Linked DNA regions of Paludibaculum fermentans. The protein of the gene in region 2 binds, or shares a complex with, the protein of the main gene of each other region. Links are inferred from orthologs where the notes say so. Each region holds a gene or a part of one and is shown on either strand. Other genes may lie near its edges.

The links.
Region 1: the proteins of lpxA (region 2) and IRI77_RS25950 are in contact, whole or in part, in a crystal structure (PDB 4J09), measured with the Escherichia coli proteins. The link is inferred for Paludibaculum fermentans from one-to-one orthologs.

Annotation. Positions count from the first base shown.
Region 1 is NZ_CP063849.1:6,588,621-6,594,191, forward strand. The notes cover bases 972-3,800. They hold IRI77_RS25950 (MFS transporter), read left to right. Parts: upstream 972-1,690; coding sequence 1,691-2,911; downstream 2,912-3,800. Other genes in these bases: IRI77_RS25945 (PEP-CTERM sorting domain-containing protein), read right to left, coding at 972-1,546; IRI77_RS25955 (FmdB family zinc ribbon protein), read right to left, coding at 2,943-3,137; IRI77_RS25960 (MFS transporter), read right to left, coding at 3,183-3,800. Outside these bases: IRI77_RS25940 (putative Ig domain-containing protein), read right to left, coding at 1-758; more of IRI77_RS25945, read right to left, coding at 779-971; more of IRI77_RS25960, read right to left, coding at 3,801-4,442; rpsT (30S ribosomal protein S20), read right to left, coding at 4,558-4,839; IRI77_RS25970 (TolC family protein), read left to right, coding at 5,159-5,571. UniProt on the Escherichia coli protein: Probably transports across the inner membrane the two dehydrated forms of N-acetylneuraminate (Neu5Ac), 2,7-anhydro-N-acetylneuraminate (2,7-AN) and 2-deoxy-2,3-didehydro-N-acetylneuraminate (2,3-EN).
Region 2 is NZ_CP063849.1:6,259,829-6,265,483, forward strand. What follows is about bases 850-3,762. They hold lpxA (acyl-ACP--UDP-N-acetylglucosamine O-acyltransferase), read right to left. Parts: upstream 2,738-3,762; coding sequence 1,961-2,737; downstream 850-1,960. Other genes in these bases: IRI77_RS24630 (Gfo/Idh/MocA family protein), read right to left, coding at 850-1,152; IRI77_RS24635 (LpxI family protein), read right to left, coding at 1,149-1,964; fabZ (3-hydroxyacyl-ACP dehydratase FabZ), read right to left, coding at 2,742-3,203; IRI77_RS24650 (M20 family metallopeptidase), read left to right, coding at 3,228-3,762. In the rest of the region: IRI77_RS24625 (energy transducer TonB family protein), read right to left, coding at 1-164; more of IRI77_RS24630, read right to left, coding at 187-849; more of IRI77_RS24650, read left to right, coding at 3,763-4,382; IRI77_RS24655 (phosphatidylserine decarboxylase), read left to right, coding at 4,401-5,027; pssA (CDP-diacylglycerol--serine O-phosphatidyltransferase), read left to right, coding at 5,024-5,655.

The DNA.
Region 1 (5,571 bases), 330 kb from region 2 along the record:
TCCGCCGTGATGATCTCCGGACGGCCATCGCCATCAATATCGGCCAGCGTCACCCCGGCTCCGGGATGCACGCGGAGCGCGGGGTCCGTGATCGACAGCAGGGGTGAGCCCGTATCACCGGAAACCACGCGCAGCACGCCGTTCTGGAATTCGCCGGTGATGAGTTCAAAGGTCGTGAACACGACATCCGGTACGCCGTCGCCATTCACGTCTCCGACGACGGGCGTGTTAGTGACGGCGCGGCTGGCGGGGACGTCGAAGAAGGTGTCGCGCAGCCACTTTACCTGCGGGTTGAGGGCGGTGGAGGCAGGCGGAGTGAACTTGCTGTTCTGGCCCGTGTGGCGCACGTTGTTCTCTTCGTTCTGCTCAGCAATCGCAGAAGCGGAGTCGGCGAGGACGTAGAGAATATTGCCTTTGAATTGAAGAGTTCCGCCCAGCGTGATGCTGACGGGCGTGCCGGCATTGACGGCCAGTGCCGAGTTCACTGTAGCCGTGCCCAGGGACTGGTCTGTGCCGCTGTCGTATTTGCCATTGGCATTGCGATCCTCAAACGCGCGCACCTGGAACGAACCGGCCGTTGCGGCCGAGCCCTGGTTCTTCACCGTGGCGCTGAGAGTGCCGGTGGTGACCAGGGTCTGGGCGTCCGTAGTGACGGAGCCCGTGATGGCGGTGACGACGAGGTCCGGTGTGGCCTGTGACCAGAGCCACCCGGCGGCGGCCAGTGGAAGTACGCAAAGAGATAGGGTGCGGGTGTTCATGATTTCCTCCGGGCAGCGGCCTAGCGGCGGCGGGAAAAGGCCGAGGTCCAAATGCGGCGGGACAGGCAGACACTCAGGCCCGAGGCGAGTAGCAGCGCAGTGCCTGGTTCCGGGACGCCCGTGGGCGGTGGAGGCGGCGGAGGGGGCGGACCGGTGTAGGGACCGAGTTGCGCATAGGCGTTGAAGTACAAGGCGATGTTGGAGTCGGGATCGACGAGCTGCAGCCCGGCGGCGTCCGTGAGGCTGAGAGTGCCGAAGACATACAGGGACTGGCCCTGGTGCATCGTTTGAATCAGAAACTGGATGGCCGCTGATACGTCATCGGGTGTGCTGGAAGGGACACCGATGGTCTCGTCGAGTGCTCCGGTGAGGGTGTGGGTGTAGATGTTGCCGAAAACATATTCGGGTTCGTCGATCTCCCAACTGGTGAATGGGAGCGCGCCTACCGGCGCCAGGACGGGCAGAGCGTTGGAGATGTAGTCACCGTATTCATTGAAGAAGGAGTTGGTGTCGCGGTCGATGTCTGGGTCCAGGAAGAGCGTGAAGCGCAGATTCGAGATATCCGCGCCCGTGAGATTGGTCCAGGTGAAGCTGAAGCTGCCCAGATTCTCCGCATCGAGCGCGGAAGTGAACTGCGGCGATGCGCTGGTGAAGCTGGCCTTCGGGACGGAGCTGCCGCCGTAGTGGATGTAGGCTTCCAGGCTTTGGAGCTGGATGATGGCGGCCGCGGAAGCGATGCTTTGGCAGGCGAGCAGTCCCAGGACGACGCCCAGTCGAGAAATGAACATTTGCAGGTCCCCTCGCCTCTAACCCGCAACGCGAAGACGGGAAGGCTCACGGGAAGAGAGAATTTTTCGGCGAGCGGGCTGTGCCTGGCGAATCGTGTCGCGGTGCGAGCGGCGGGGCCATTAAGGCTATACTGACCCCTATCCGTGCGGTTTTTTGAAGGTGTCTTCTCCACACCCCGCTGGCTGGCGTTGTGGGCCGCCCAACTGGGTTTCATGCTCGACGCGATGGACGTACTGTTGTACGTCTTCGCCCTGACGACCCTGAAAGCGGAGTTCGGCTGGACGAACGCGCAGGCCGGGTTGGTCTCGTCGGTGACGCTGATTTCATCCGCGGCCGGCGGCATCGTCGCGGGCGTTGTCTCCGACAGGATCGGGCGGCGGCGCACGTTGATCTACACCATCCTGCTTTACTCGCTGGCATCGGCGGGCACGGCGACGTCGCGCGGGATCGTCGACCTGATTTTCTGGCGGGCGCTGGTGGGCCTGGGGCTCGGAGGGGAATGGTCGGCTGGCGCAACGCTGGTGGCGGAGTCGTGGCCGGCGGAACATCGGGCAAAGGCCGTGAGCTTCATGCAATCGGGCTGGGCGCTGGGGTATATGGCGGCGGCGGGGCTGTCGGCGTGGATCCTGCCGGCGTATGGCTGGCGGGCTTTGTTTCTGGCGGGTGTGTTGCCCGCGCTGGTGACTGTGTTTATCCGGCGCAAGGTAGAAGAGCCGGAGATCTGGGTGAAGTCGACCGGGAAGGCCAGCTTTATGGGCATCTTCCGGCCGCCGGTGGGGCGCAGGACCTTGTTCGCGACGATCCTCGCCACCAGCGTGTTGTTTGCCTACTGGGGCCTGTTCACTTGGCTGCCCGGGTTCCTCTCATCGCCCACTGAGCAGGGCGGAGCCGGCATGAGCATCCTGAAGACGAGCGGATTTGTGTTCGCGGTCCAGATGGGCGCGTTTTATGGATACCTGTGTTTTGGAGTCCTGGCGGACAAGTTCGGTCGGCGGCCGGCCTTTGCGTTCTATGTGGGCGTGGCGGCATTACTGACGCCGCTGTATGGACTGGCCCCGCGGATCTCCCCCATGCTGCTGCTGTTGTTGGGACCGTGCATCGGGTTCTTCGGCACGGGTTTCTTTTCGCTATTTGGGACGATGCTGGCGGAGTTGTACCCGACGGCCATCCGCGGTGCGGGACAGGGCTTTGTGTACAACTTTGGAAGGGGCTTGAGCGCCTTGGCGCCGTATGCAGTTGGGTCCCTGGCCGATCACTTTGGGCTAGGCGCGGCGCTGGGACTCAACTCCGCATTCTTCCTTGCGGCTTCGCTGCTGGTCTTCCTGCTGCCGGAGACCCGGCAAACCCAACTCGAGACTGTTTAGACGACCACCCGGGCCGCCGAGGTTAGCGGGCTCAGGTAAAGCGTCCGGTGGGGATGCAGCCGCCGCCTTTGCCGCCGGAGGACGAGGAGCCGACGGCGCAGGCTGAGACGCGCCGCTCCACGTGCTGCGAGGCGCAACGAGGACAGACCAGGTGCCTATCCGCCTCGGACATGCGGCGGAGCTGTTCATACAGATGGCCGCATTCGGTGCAACGGTACTCGTACATAGGCATAGTTATTCCCAATGATGCCAGATGGCGGAAAGGGTGACACTAGACAGGCACGGTGATCTTTTGGATCTTGCCCATGAACACCTGGGTGCAAGTCCAGGCGATGAGATGGAACGTGCCCATCATCACAAAGACAGGTGTGTAGCCGTAGTGGGTGACCAGGTAGCCGGGCAGAAGGGCCGTAAAGATCACGCCTCCGATGCCGCCCATGAAGCCGCCGATGCCAATGACCGAAGCGACCGCGCTCTTGGGAAAGACATCGCTGACTGTGGTGTACAGATTGGCCGAATAGCCTTGATGAGCGGCCGTGGCCAAGCTGATGAGGGCAATGGCGAGGATCGTCGACTCGACAGCCACGGCGGTGGCGGCCAGGGGCATACACAGGGCGAAAAGGGCCATGGTGGCTTTGCGGGCTTTGCCGCTCTCCCAGCCGCGCCCGATGAGGAAACCGCTGACCCAGCCTCCAGCCACGCTGCCGAAGCTGGCGGTGAAGTAGATGACGGGGACGGCCCAGCCAATTTCCTGGAGGCTGAGACCGCGTGCGCGCTTGAAGTAGAGGGCGAGCCAGGTGAGATAGAACCACCAGACAGGATCGCTGAAGAACTTGGCCAGGCCGAAGCCGTAGGTTTCGCGGATGCGAAGCGCCTGGCTCCAGGTGATTTGGGTCTCGATCTTCTCGTCCGGATCGCTCTCGATGATGGCCAGTTCGGCTTCGTTTACCCATTTGTGCTGGCGGGGCTGGCGGTAGATCCACCACCAGAGAATGAGGCAGATGAAACCCGTGGAGGCGGTGATGAGGAAACAGGCTCGCCAGCCGTAATGGAAGTTCATCCAGACAAAGACGGGTGGTCCGCAAACTGAAGCGATATTGGTGCCGGAGTTAAAGATGCCGGTGGCGAGAGCACGATCCTTCTTGGGGAACCACTCGGATACGGCTTTGATGGCGGCGGGGAAGTTGCCGCTTTCTCCCAGGCCCAGGAGGCCTCGCCAGAAGCTGAGGTCGACGAAGCTGCGCGCGAGGGAGTGGAGGCCGGCGGCCACACTCCAGAAGACGATGGCCACGGAGTAGCCCCAGCGAGTCCCTTTGCTGTCAATCACTTTGCCCATGATGAGGAAGCCCACGGCATAGGCGAACTGGAAGGCGCTGTTGACGTAGCCGAACTCCAGCTCCGAGAAATGGAGGTCGTCGAGAATGACCGGACTGAGGATCGTGAGCATGATCCGGTCCAGGTAATTATTGGTGGTGACTATAAAGAGGATGGCGAGAATGAGCCAGCGGATCGACGAGGGTCTGGGATTCACGTGTCCGATTATACTGAAATGTCAATCGAAAGTGAGGCAGGGGGGGAGGCGGAGGCAAAAGAAAAGCGGCGCACTGAGTGCGCCGCGGTTGAAATTGAGGCTGGTTGGACTTCTGCTACGCCGCGGCCGGAGCGCTGGTGAGCGACTTCAGGCGGTTGTGGAGGCGGGACTTATACCGCGAGGCGGTATTGTCCTTGATGATGCCCCACTTGGCGGCGCGATCGACAAGAGAGAAGGTCTGCGGCAGGAGTGCCGTGGCAGCAGCCACGTCTTTCTTTTCAACAGCCCGGCGCATGGCGCGAATGGCATGGCGCAGGCGGCTCTTCCGCATCCGGTTAACTTCCGTGCGACGCTCAGTGATGCGCACACGCTTCAGCGATGAAAAATGATTCGCCATTGATTCTACTTACAGACCCTTACCCAAAGTTGTACATGGTCAGGATAGCGCATTGAGAGGCGAGGCGTCAAAGCCGAGCTTCGGATGAGTGCACTGCAAACCAGCCACCTGTAAATCTTTCGGATATTTTGACTATCCTACGATAAGTCTTATGAGAGAATAACGGTAGATCGTTCGGCTAGGCGTGCCGACTCGACGCGATCCATGCCGTTGGATAGACCAATCATGTAGCTCCTCGAATTGCCGGCATCTCTGGAATTGCCGGGCGAGCCTCCCTCTGCTGGATCACCCAGTGCTGGCTGAGTGTTTGAACCAAACCATGCATTTACTGACCGGTCCCACCTTCCGCCACAACTCTCTGCTCTGGAGGATCCTGGCTGCCGGGGTGCTGCTGGCGCCTCGAGCGTGGCCCCAAGCTGCTCATTCCACGACAGAAGCCTCCGTTGGGCGAGCCGCGCAGCAGAGCGTCCGTCCGCCTATCGGCACGGTGTCGACGGAGCCGGCGGAATCCCTGACCCTGGAGAAGGCCCTGGCCCTGGCTGAGGAGCACAATCCGCAGTTGAAGGCGGCCGCGGCGATGGCTCGGGGCGCCAAAGCCTCCATTACTACTGCGTCCGCTTACCCGAATCCGGAATTCACAACATTTGCCGGACGGCAATACCGGCGTTTGCCCGGCGCGGAACCGGGCTTATTGCAACATTACAGCGTCGAGCAGCAGGTGGAATTGCCGTC
Region 2 (5,655 bases):
CCGCCCGGTGCGTTCAAAGCAAAGAGGATCACCGCCAACTGGTAGAGCACGGCCCCGCACGCGGCCAGGCGGCGGCGCCGGGTTTGCTCCTGGTCACCGTAGTCCAGAAGCAGTTCTAGCTGCTCCTGGTCGCCGTGCCAGTACCGTTGGAATGACTCGAGCATGGAATCGGGAAAGAACGGGCTCTTATGAGATAGACGTGGAAGCGAGCGATCGGGCTACTACAACGCCGTGTTCTTCGATCTTTGCCTCAATCATTCGAGCCAGTTCCAGGGCCAGGGTCGCGGCTTCGCCATCCACGTCCGGCTTGGCCCGGGTCACGATGCAGTCGAGGAAGGAAGCAAACTGACGCTTGAGCGGCTCCTGCTTGGTGACCAACTGCGGCATCAGCTTCACCTGCCGGTTGTCGTCGACACCTATGGCGAAACACTCCTGTTTCGCATAGTCTACGGACACATACTGCCTGGGCTGGAAGAACCGCATCTTGCGGACCCGCTCAGTGGAGACCCGTGAGGCCGTGAGGTTGGCGATGCAGCCGCTGGGGAACTCCAGGCGCACGTTGGCGATATCCGCCTTGCCGGAGAGGACGGGGATGCCGGCGGCACGGATTTCGCTGGGCATGGTGCCGGTCATGGCCAGCAGGATATCCAGATCGTGGATCATCAAGTCCAGAACGACGTCGACATCGAGGCTGCGCGGGGAAAACACGCTGAGGCGGTGGATCTCGAAGAACAGGGGCACGGTCACCAGGGCCCTGGCGGCCGCGACCGCAGGATTAAACCGTTCCAGGTGACCCACTTGCAGGATACGTCCGCGCTGCCTGGCGGTCACGATCATCTGATGGGCCTCTTCCAGGGAAGAGGCGATGGGCTTCTCGACCAGGACGTCGAGTCCGGAGTCGAGCAACTGGCAGGCGACCTTGCAGTGGGCTGAGGTGGGAACGGCGACAATGGCGGCCTGGGCATGACCCGCCAGATCCTGTAGGGAGTCGTAGGCGCGGCAGCCGAACTCCCTGGCCGCGGCCTGGGCGCGCTCCGGATCGAGGTCGTAGACTCCGGCCAGCTCCACGTGGGACTCGCGAATGACACGCAAGTGATTCTTTCCAAACGCTCCTGCGCCGGCGACGGCGACAAGGACTGCTGGTTCGCTCATGATTCCTCCGGCGGGTAGCCGACGATCGAGATGTCGTGCTGGGCGGCCAGGGCGAGCATCTCGTCCTTGTCCAGCAGCAGGGTTCGGCCGGCGTCCACGGCGAGAGCGGTGGTTCCGGTCTCGGCCATGGTGAGAATGGTGCCCGGCCCGGCCACGGGCACGTCGAACAGGAGATGTTTGCGGCGGTTGGACGCCTTGACCAGCCGCAGCGGGCGGCCATTCACCAGCGACGCCGCCCGGCGCAGCATGGCATCCGTGCCTTCCATGGCCTCCACGGCAACGCAGGCGCGTTCCGAGATGGCGACGCTCTGGCCGATGTCGAAGCCGGAGACAGCGCCCGCGACACGACGGCCGTAGTGGATGTCTTTCCGTTCGTCTTCGGTCAGTTTCCGCCTGGAGATCTGGCCTTCGGCGGCCAGCAGCGGTTTCAGCAGCAGGGTGGAATCCGCCAGAGTGATCCCCTCTTTCTCCAGCTCCTTCTGGACGCCGCCGATCAGGGCATCGGTATTCCGGGAAGGCAGGGAGAACAGGAGTTTGGCCAGCCGCCAGTCGGGCCGCAAGGTGCTGAAAAGAGAGGTGTGCCGCACCTGCCCGGCCATAATGACCTGAGTGATCTTCTCCTTCTGGAGGATGTCGATCAACTTACCGAGTTCGGCGATGGTGATCCAGTAGCAGCGGTCGGCCAGGGCTTCCACTTCCGGAGGGGCGTTGTCCTTCAGGGCAATCACCACCACCTCGTGTCCCAGTTGGCGGGCCGTTTGCAGGGCGAGGATGGGAAAGCGGCTGGAGCCGGCGATGAGACCGTATCTCACTTGATGAAACCACGCTTGGCGGTCCGGATGAACTCAGTCAACTCGTCCACCTCGGCACAGGGCGCGACTTCCGCCTGGATCTGTTCCAACGCCTGCGAAGTGTTCAACTTATCGCTGACGAGCAACCGGAAGGCCTTGTGCAGCCCGGCGATGGAATCCGCCGGGAAGCCGCGCCGCTGCAGCCCGATCTTGTTCTCGCCGTAGACTTTCGACTGCCGCGGAGTCACCGTCTGCGAATAGGGCAGGACGTCCTGGGTGACCACGCTATAGCCGCCGGTGAACGAGTGCCGACCGATGCGGCAGAACTGGTGGACACCGGAGAACGCCTCGACGATGGCCCAGTCGCCGATGCTCACATGCCCGGCGAGCGTAACCGCATTGCCCAGTATGATATGGCTGCCGATCTGGGCATCGTGGGCGATGTGCGTGTAGGCCATCAGCAGGTTGTCGTCGCCGATGGTGGTCAGTGAACCGCCACCTTCCGTACCGCGGTGGATGGTGACGAACTCGCGGATCTTGTTGCGCGAGCCGATGCGGGTCTCGGTCCGTTCGCCGTGGTACTTCAGATCCTGGGACGCGACCCCGACGCTGCCGTACGGATAGAAGATGTTATCTTCCCCGATCCAGGTTGGTCCCTCTATATAGAGGTTGGCCATGAGCCGGGTGCGGGCTCCGATTTCGACTTCGGCGCCGATCACGCAGAACGGGCCGATGTCGGCGTCCGGGTGGATCCGAGCCGCGGGATCGATGATCGCGGTCGGGTGAATCGCCATGGAATTACGCCTGTGGTGCTGCGGCGCTGCCGGGCCGGTCGATTACCTTACACATGACGATCGCCTCGGCGACCACCTGGCCGTCAACGGTCGCGGTGCCCTGCATCTTGACGACAGTGGACTTGCGCTTCAGAGTCTTCAACTCCAGGCGCAGCGTGTCGCCGGGCAGCACGGGTTTGCGGAACTTGGCCTCTTCAATGGACGCGAAGAGGACGAGCTTGGACTTGCGGTCGGGCAGATCCTTGAGGACCAGCGTGCCGCCTACCTGGGCCATGGCTTCGATGATGAGCACGCCGGGCATGACCGGAAAGTCCGGAAAATGACCGAGGAAGAACGGCTCGTTGGCGGTGACGTTTTTGATGCCGACGATATAGTCTTCACCAAATTCGACGATCCGGTCCACCAGCAACATGGGGTAGCGGTGGGGCAGGACGTCGCGGATGTCGATGTTTTCTAGGACTGCCATCGGAAACAGTTATTCTAACAAACGATGGACTCAATCCTTCCTCACGCACTGGCGCAACAGCCCGCAATCGTCAATTTTCTCAAAGACTTGGTGGAGTGTGAGTCGCCCAGCGACGATGCCGCCGCCGTCAACCGATTTGTGGACCTAGTGGCGGCGCGAGTCGAGGGACTGGCCCGCGTCAAGACCTTTCCCGGCGGCCGGTTCGGCCGTAACCTATTGTTGACATTTGATTTGCCGGGGCCGAGGAAGAAGAAGCCGGGGCGTATCCTGGGGGTCGGTCACAGCGATACGGTGTGGCCGCTGGGCAGCTTAAAGTCGATGCCGTGGCGGGAAGCCGACGGCCGTTTGTGGGGGCCCGGGGTCTTGGATATGAAATCCGGACTGGCCTTCTTTCTTTCGGCCATGAAGCTGTTGCAGGCCCTGGACCTGCCGGTTTCCCGCCAAGTCGCGCTGTGGATCGTCTCCGATGAGGAGGTGGGCAGTGAAGTCTCCCGCCCCCTGACCGAGAACCTGGCGAAAGAGAGCTCCGCTGTATTGGTGGCGGAGCCGGGCACTGGACTGGCCGGTAAACTCAAGACGGCGCGCAAGGGCGTCGGCGACTATACGGTTGCAGTCCGCGGCATGGCGTCGCATGCCGGAGTCGATTTCGCCGCGGGCGCCAGCGCGATTGTGGAACTGGCCCGGCAGATCGAAAAGATAGCCGGATTCACGAACCTGGCCAAAGGGCTGACGGTGAACCCGGGCGTGATCGCCGGTGGCACGCGGACGAACGTCATTGCCGCGGAGGCGCGGGTCGAGGTGGACATACGCATCGCGAAGATGGCGGATTATGCCGGGCTGGACCGCAAGTTCCGTGGCTTGAAACCGGTCGACAAGCGCTGCAGCCTGGAGGTCACCGGCGGGTTGAACCGTCCGCCCATGGAGCGGACGAAGGGCGTGGCGGCGCTGTACAAGGCAGCCTCCGAGCTGGCCGGCAAGTATTTAGGCCTGAAGCTGGAAGAGTCAGCCACGGGCGGCGGATCTGACGGCAACTTTACGGCCGGGTTGGGCGTCCCTACCCTCGATGGCATCGGCGGGGTTGGGGAAGGAGCGCATGCGGCGAACGAGAGCATCCTGGTGGACCGGATTGCCGATCGAACAGCACTGCTCGCCCTTCTCGTCCGGCATTTGGGACAATAAGAAGATCACGGTTCACGCATGGTAGTCACCGGAATCTATTACGCATTATTTCTGACGGGGGCCGGAGCCCTGCTCGGCTACTTCACGAAGGGTTGGGCGGGCATCCCGTTCTATATTCTGGCCGTGTTCTGCCTATGGTTCTTCCGTGATCCTGAACGGCAGGTGCCGCCGGGTCCGGTGGCCGTCTCGCCGGGCGACGGCAAGGTGGTGCTGATCCGGCGCGGGCCCGACTCGACGCGCGTGAGCATCTTCCTGAATGTGTTCGACGTTCACGTGAACCGGGCGCCGATCGCCGGCAAAGTGATTGACGTTCACTACAAGGCGGGCAAGTTCCTGGTGGCGAGCAAAGAAGAAGCTTCCGTTGATAACGAGATGAACACCATCACGATCGACGGCAGCGTGGGCGGGCAGCGCACTCTGGTGACGTTTTCGCAGATTGCGGGGCTGATTGCCCGCCGCATTGTGTGCACGAAGAAGCCCGGCGATTTTGTGACCGCCGGTGAGCGCGTGGGTCTCATCAAGTTCGGCTCGCGCGTCGATGTGACATTTGGACCCGAATGGGAGATCGATGTGCGTGAAGGCCAGCGCGTCGCCGCCGGCTCCAGCGTGCTGGCTCACATCGGTGCCGGTAGGAACAAACCATGACTCCGCGCTTGTCTCTTCGAGAAAGACTGATCGATCCCAATTCTCCGGACCGCCGGCCGCGGCGCGCGGCTTACGCGCTGCCAACTCTGTTTACGGCAGGGAACCTCTTTATGGGTTACCTGGCGATTCTGAAGGCTGTGGAAGGCGCACTCTGGGCCGCGGCGGGCAACTATGGCCCGAATCGCGCATGGGAGACGGCCGCCATGGTGATTGGACTTTCGGTGTTTTTTGATGGGTTGGACGGCCGCATCGCGCGGCTGACGAACACCACCAGCGATTTTGGCCGCGAGTTGGATTCGCTGGCCGACGTCATCAGCTTCGGCATTGCCCCGGCTGTCCTTGCGTTTGTGTGGGGGTTCCAGTTTCTCGATCCGTATACCCCGCCGGAGATCCGCAAGTATGTGATGCAGGCCGGCTACTTCATTCTGTTCATGTTCGTGTGCTGCGGCTCGATGCGGCTGGCGCGCTTCAACATCACGGTGAATCCGGTTCCGCGCAATCCCGGCCGTCCGGACCGTAAGTATTTCGTCGGCCTCCCCATCCCGGCCGCAGCCGGAATGGTGGCCGCGGTGATCTATGCTGTCGATTCGGTTCCTCTGCGCGGCTGGCCCATCATTACCGCCTGGGC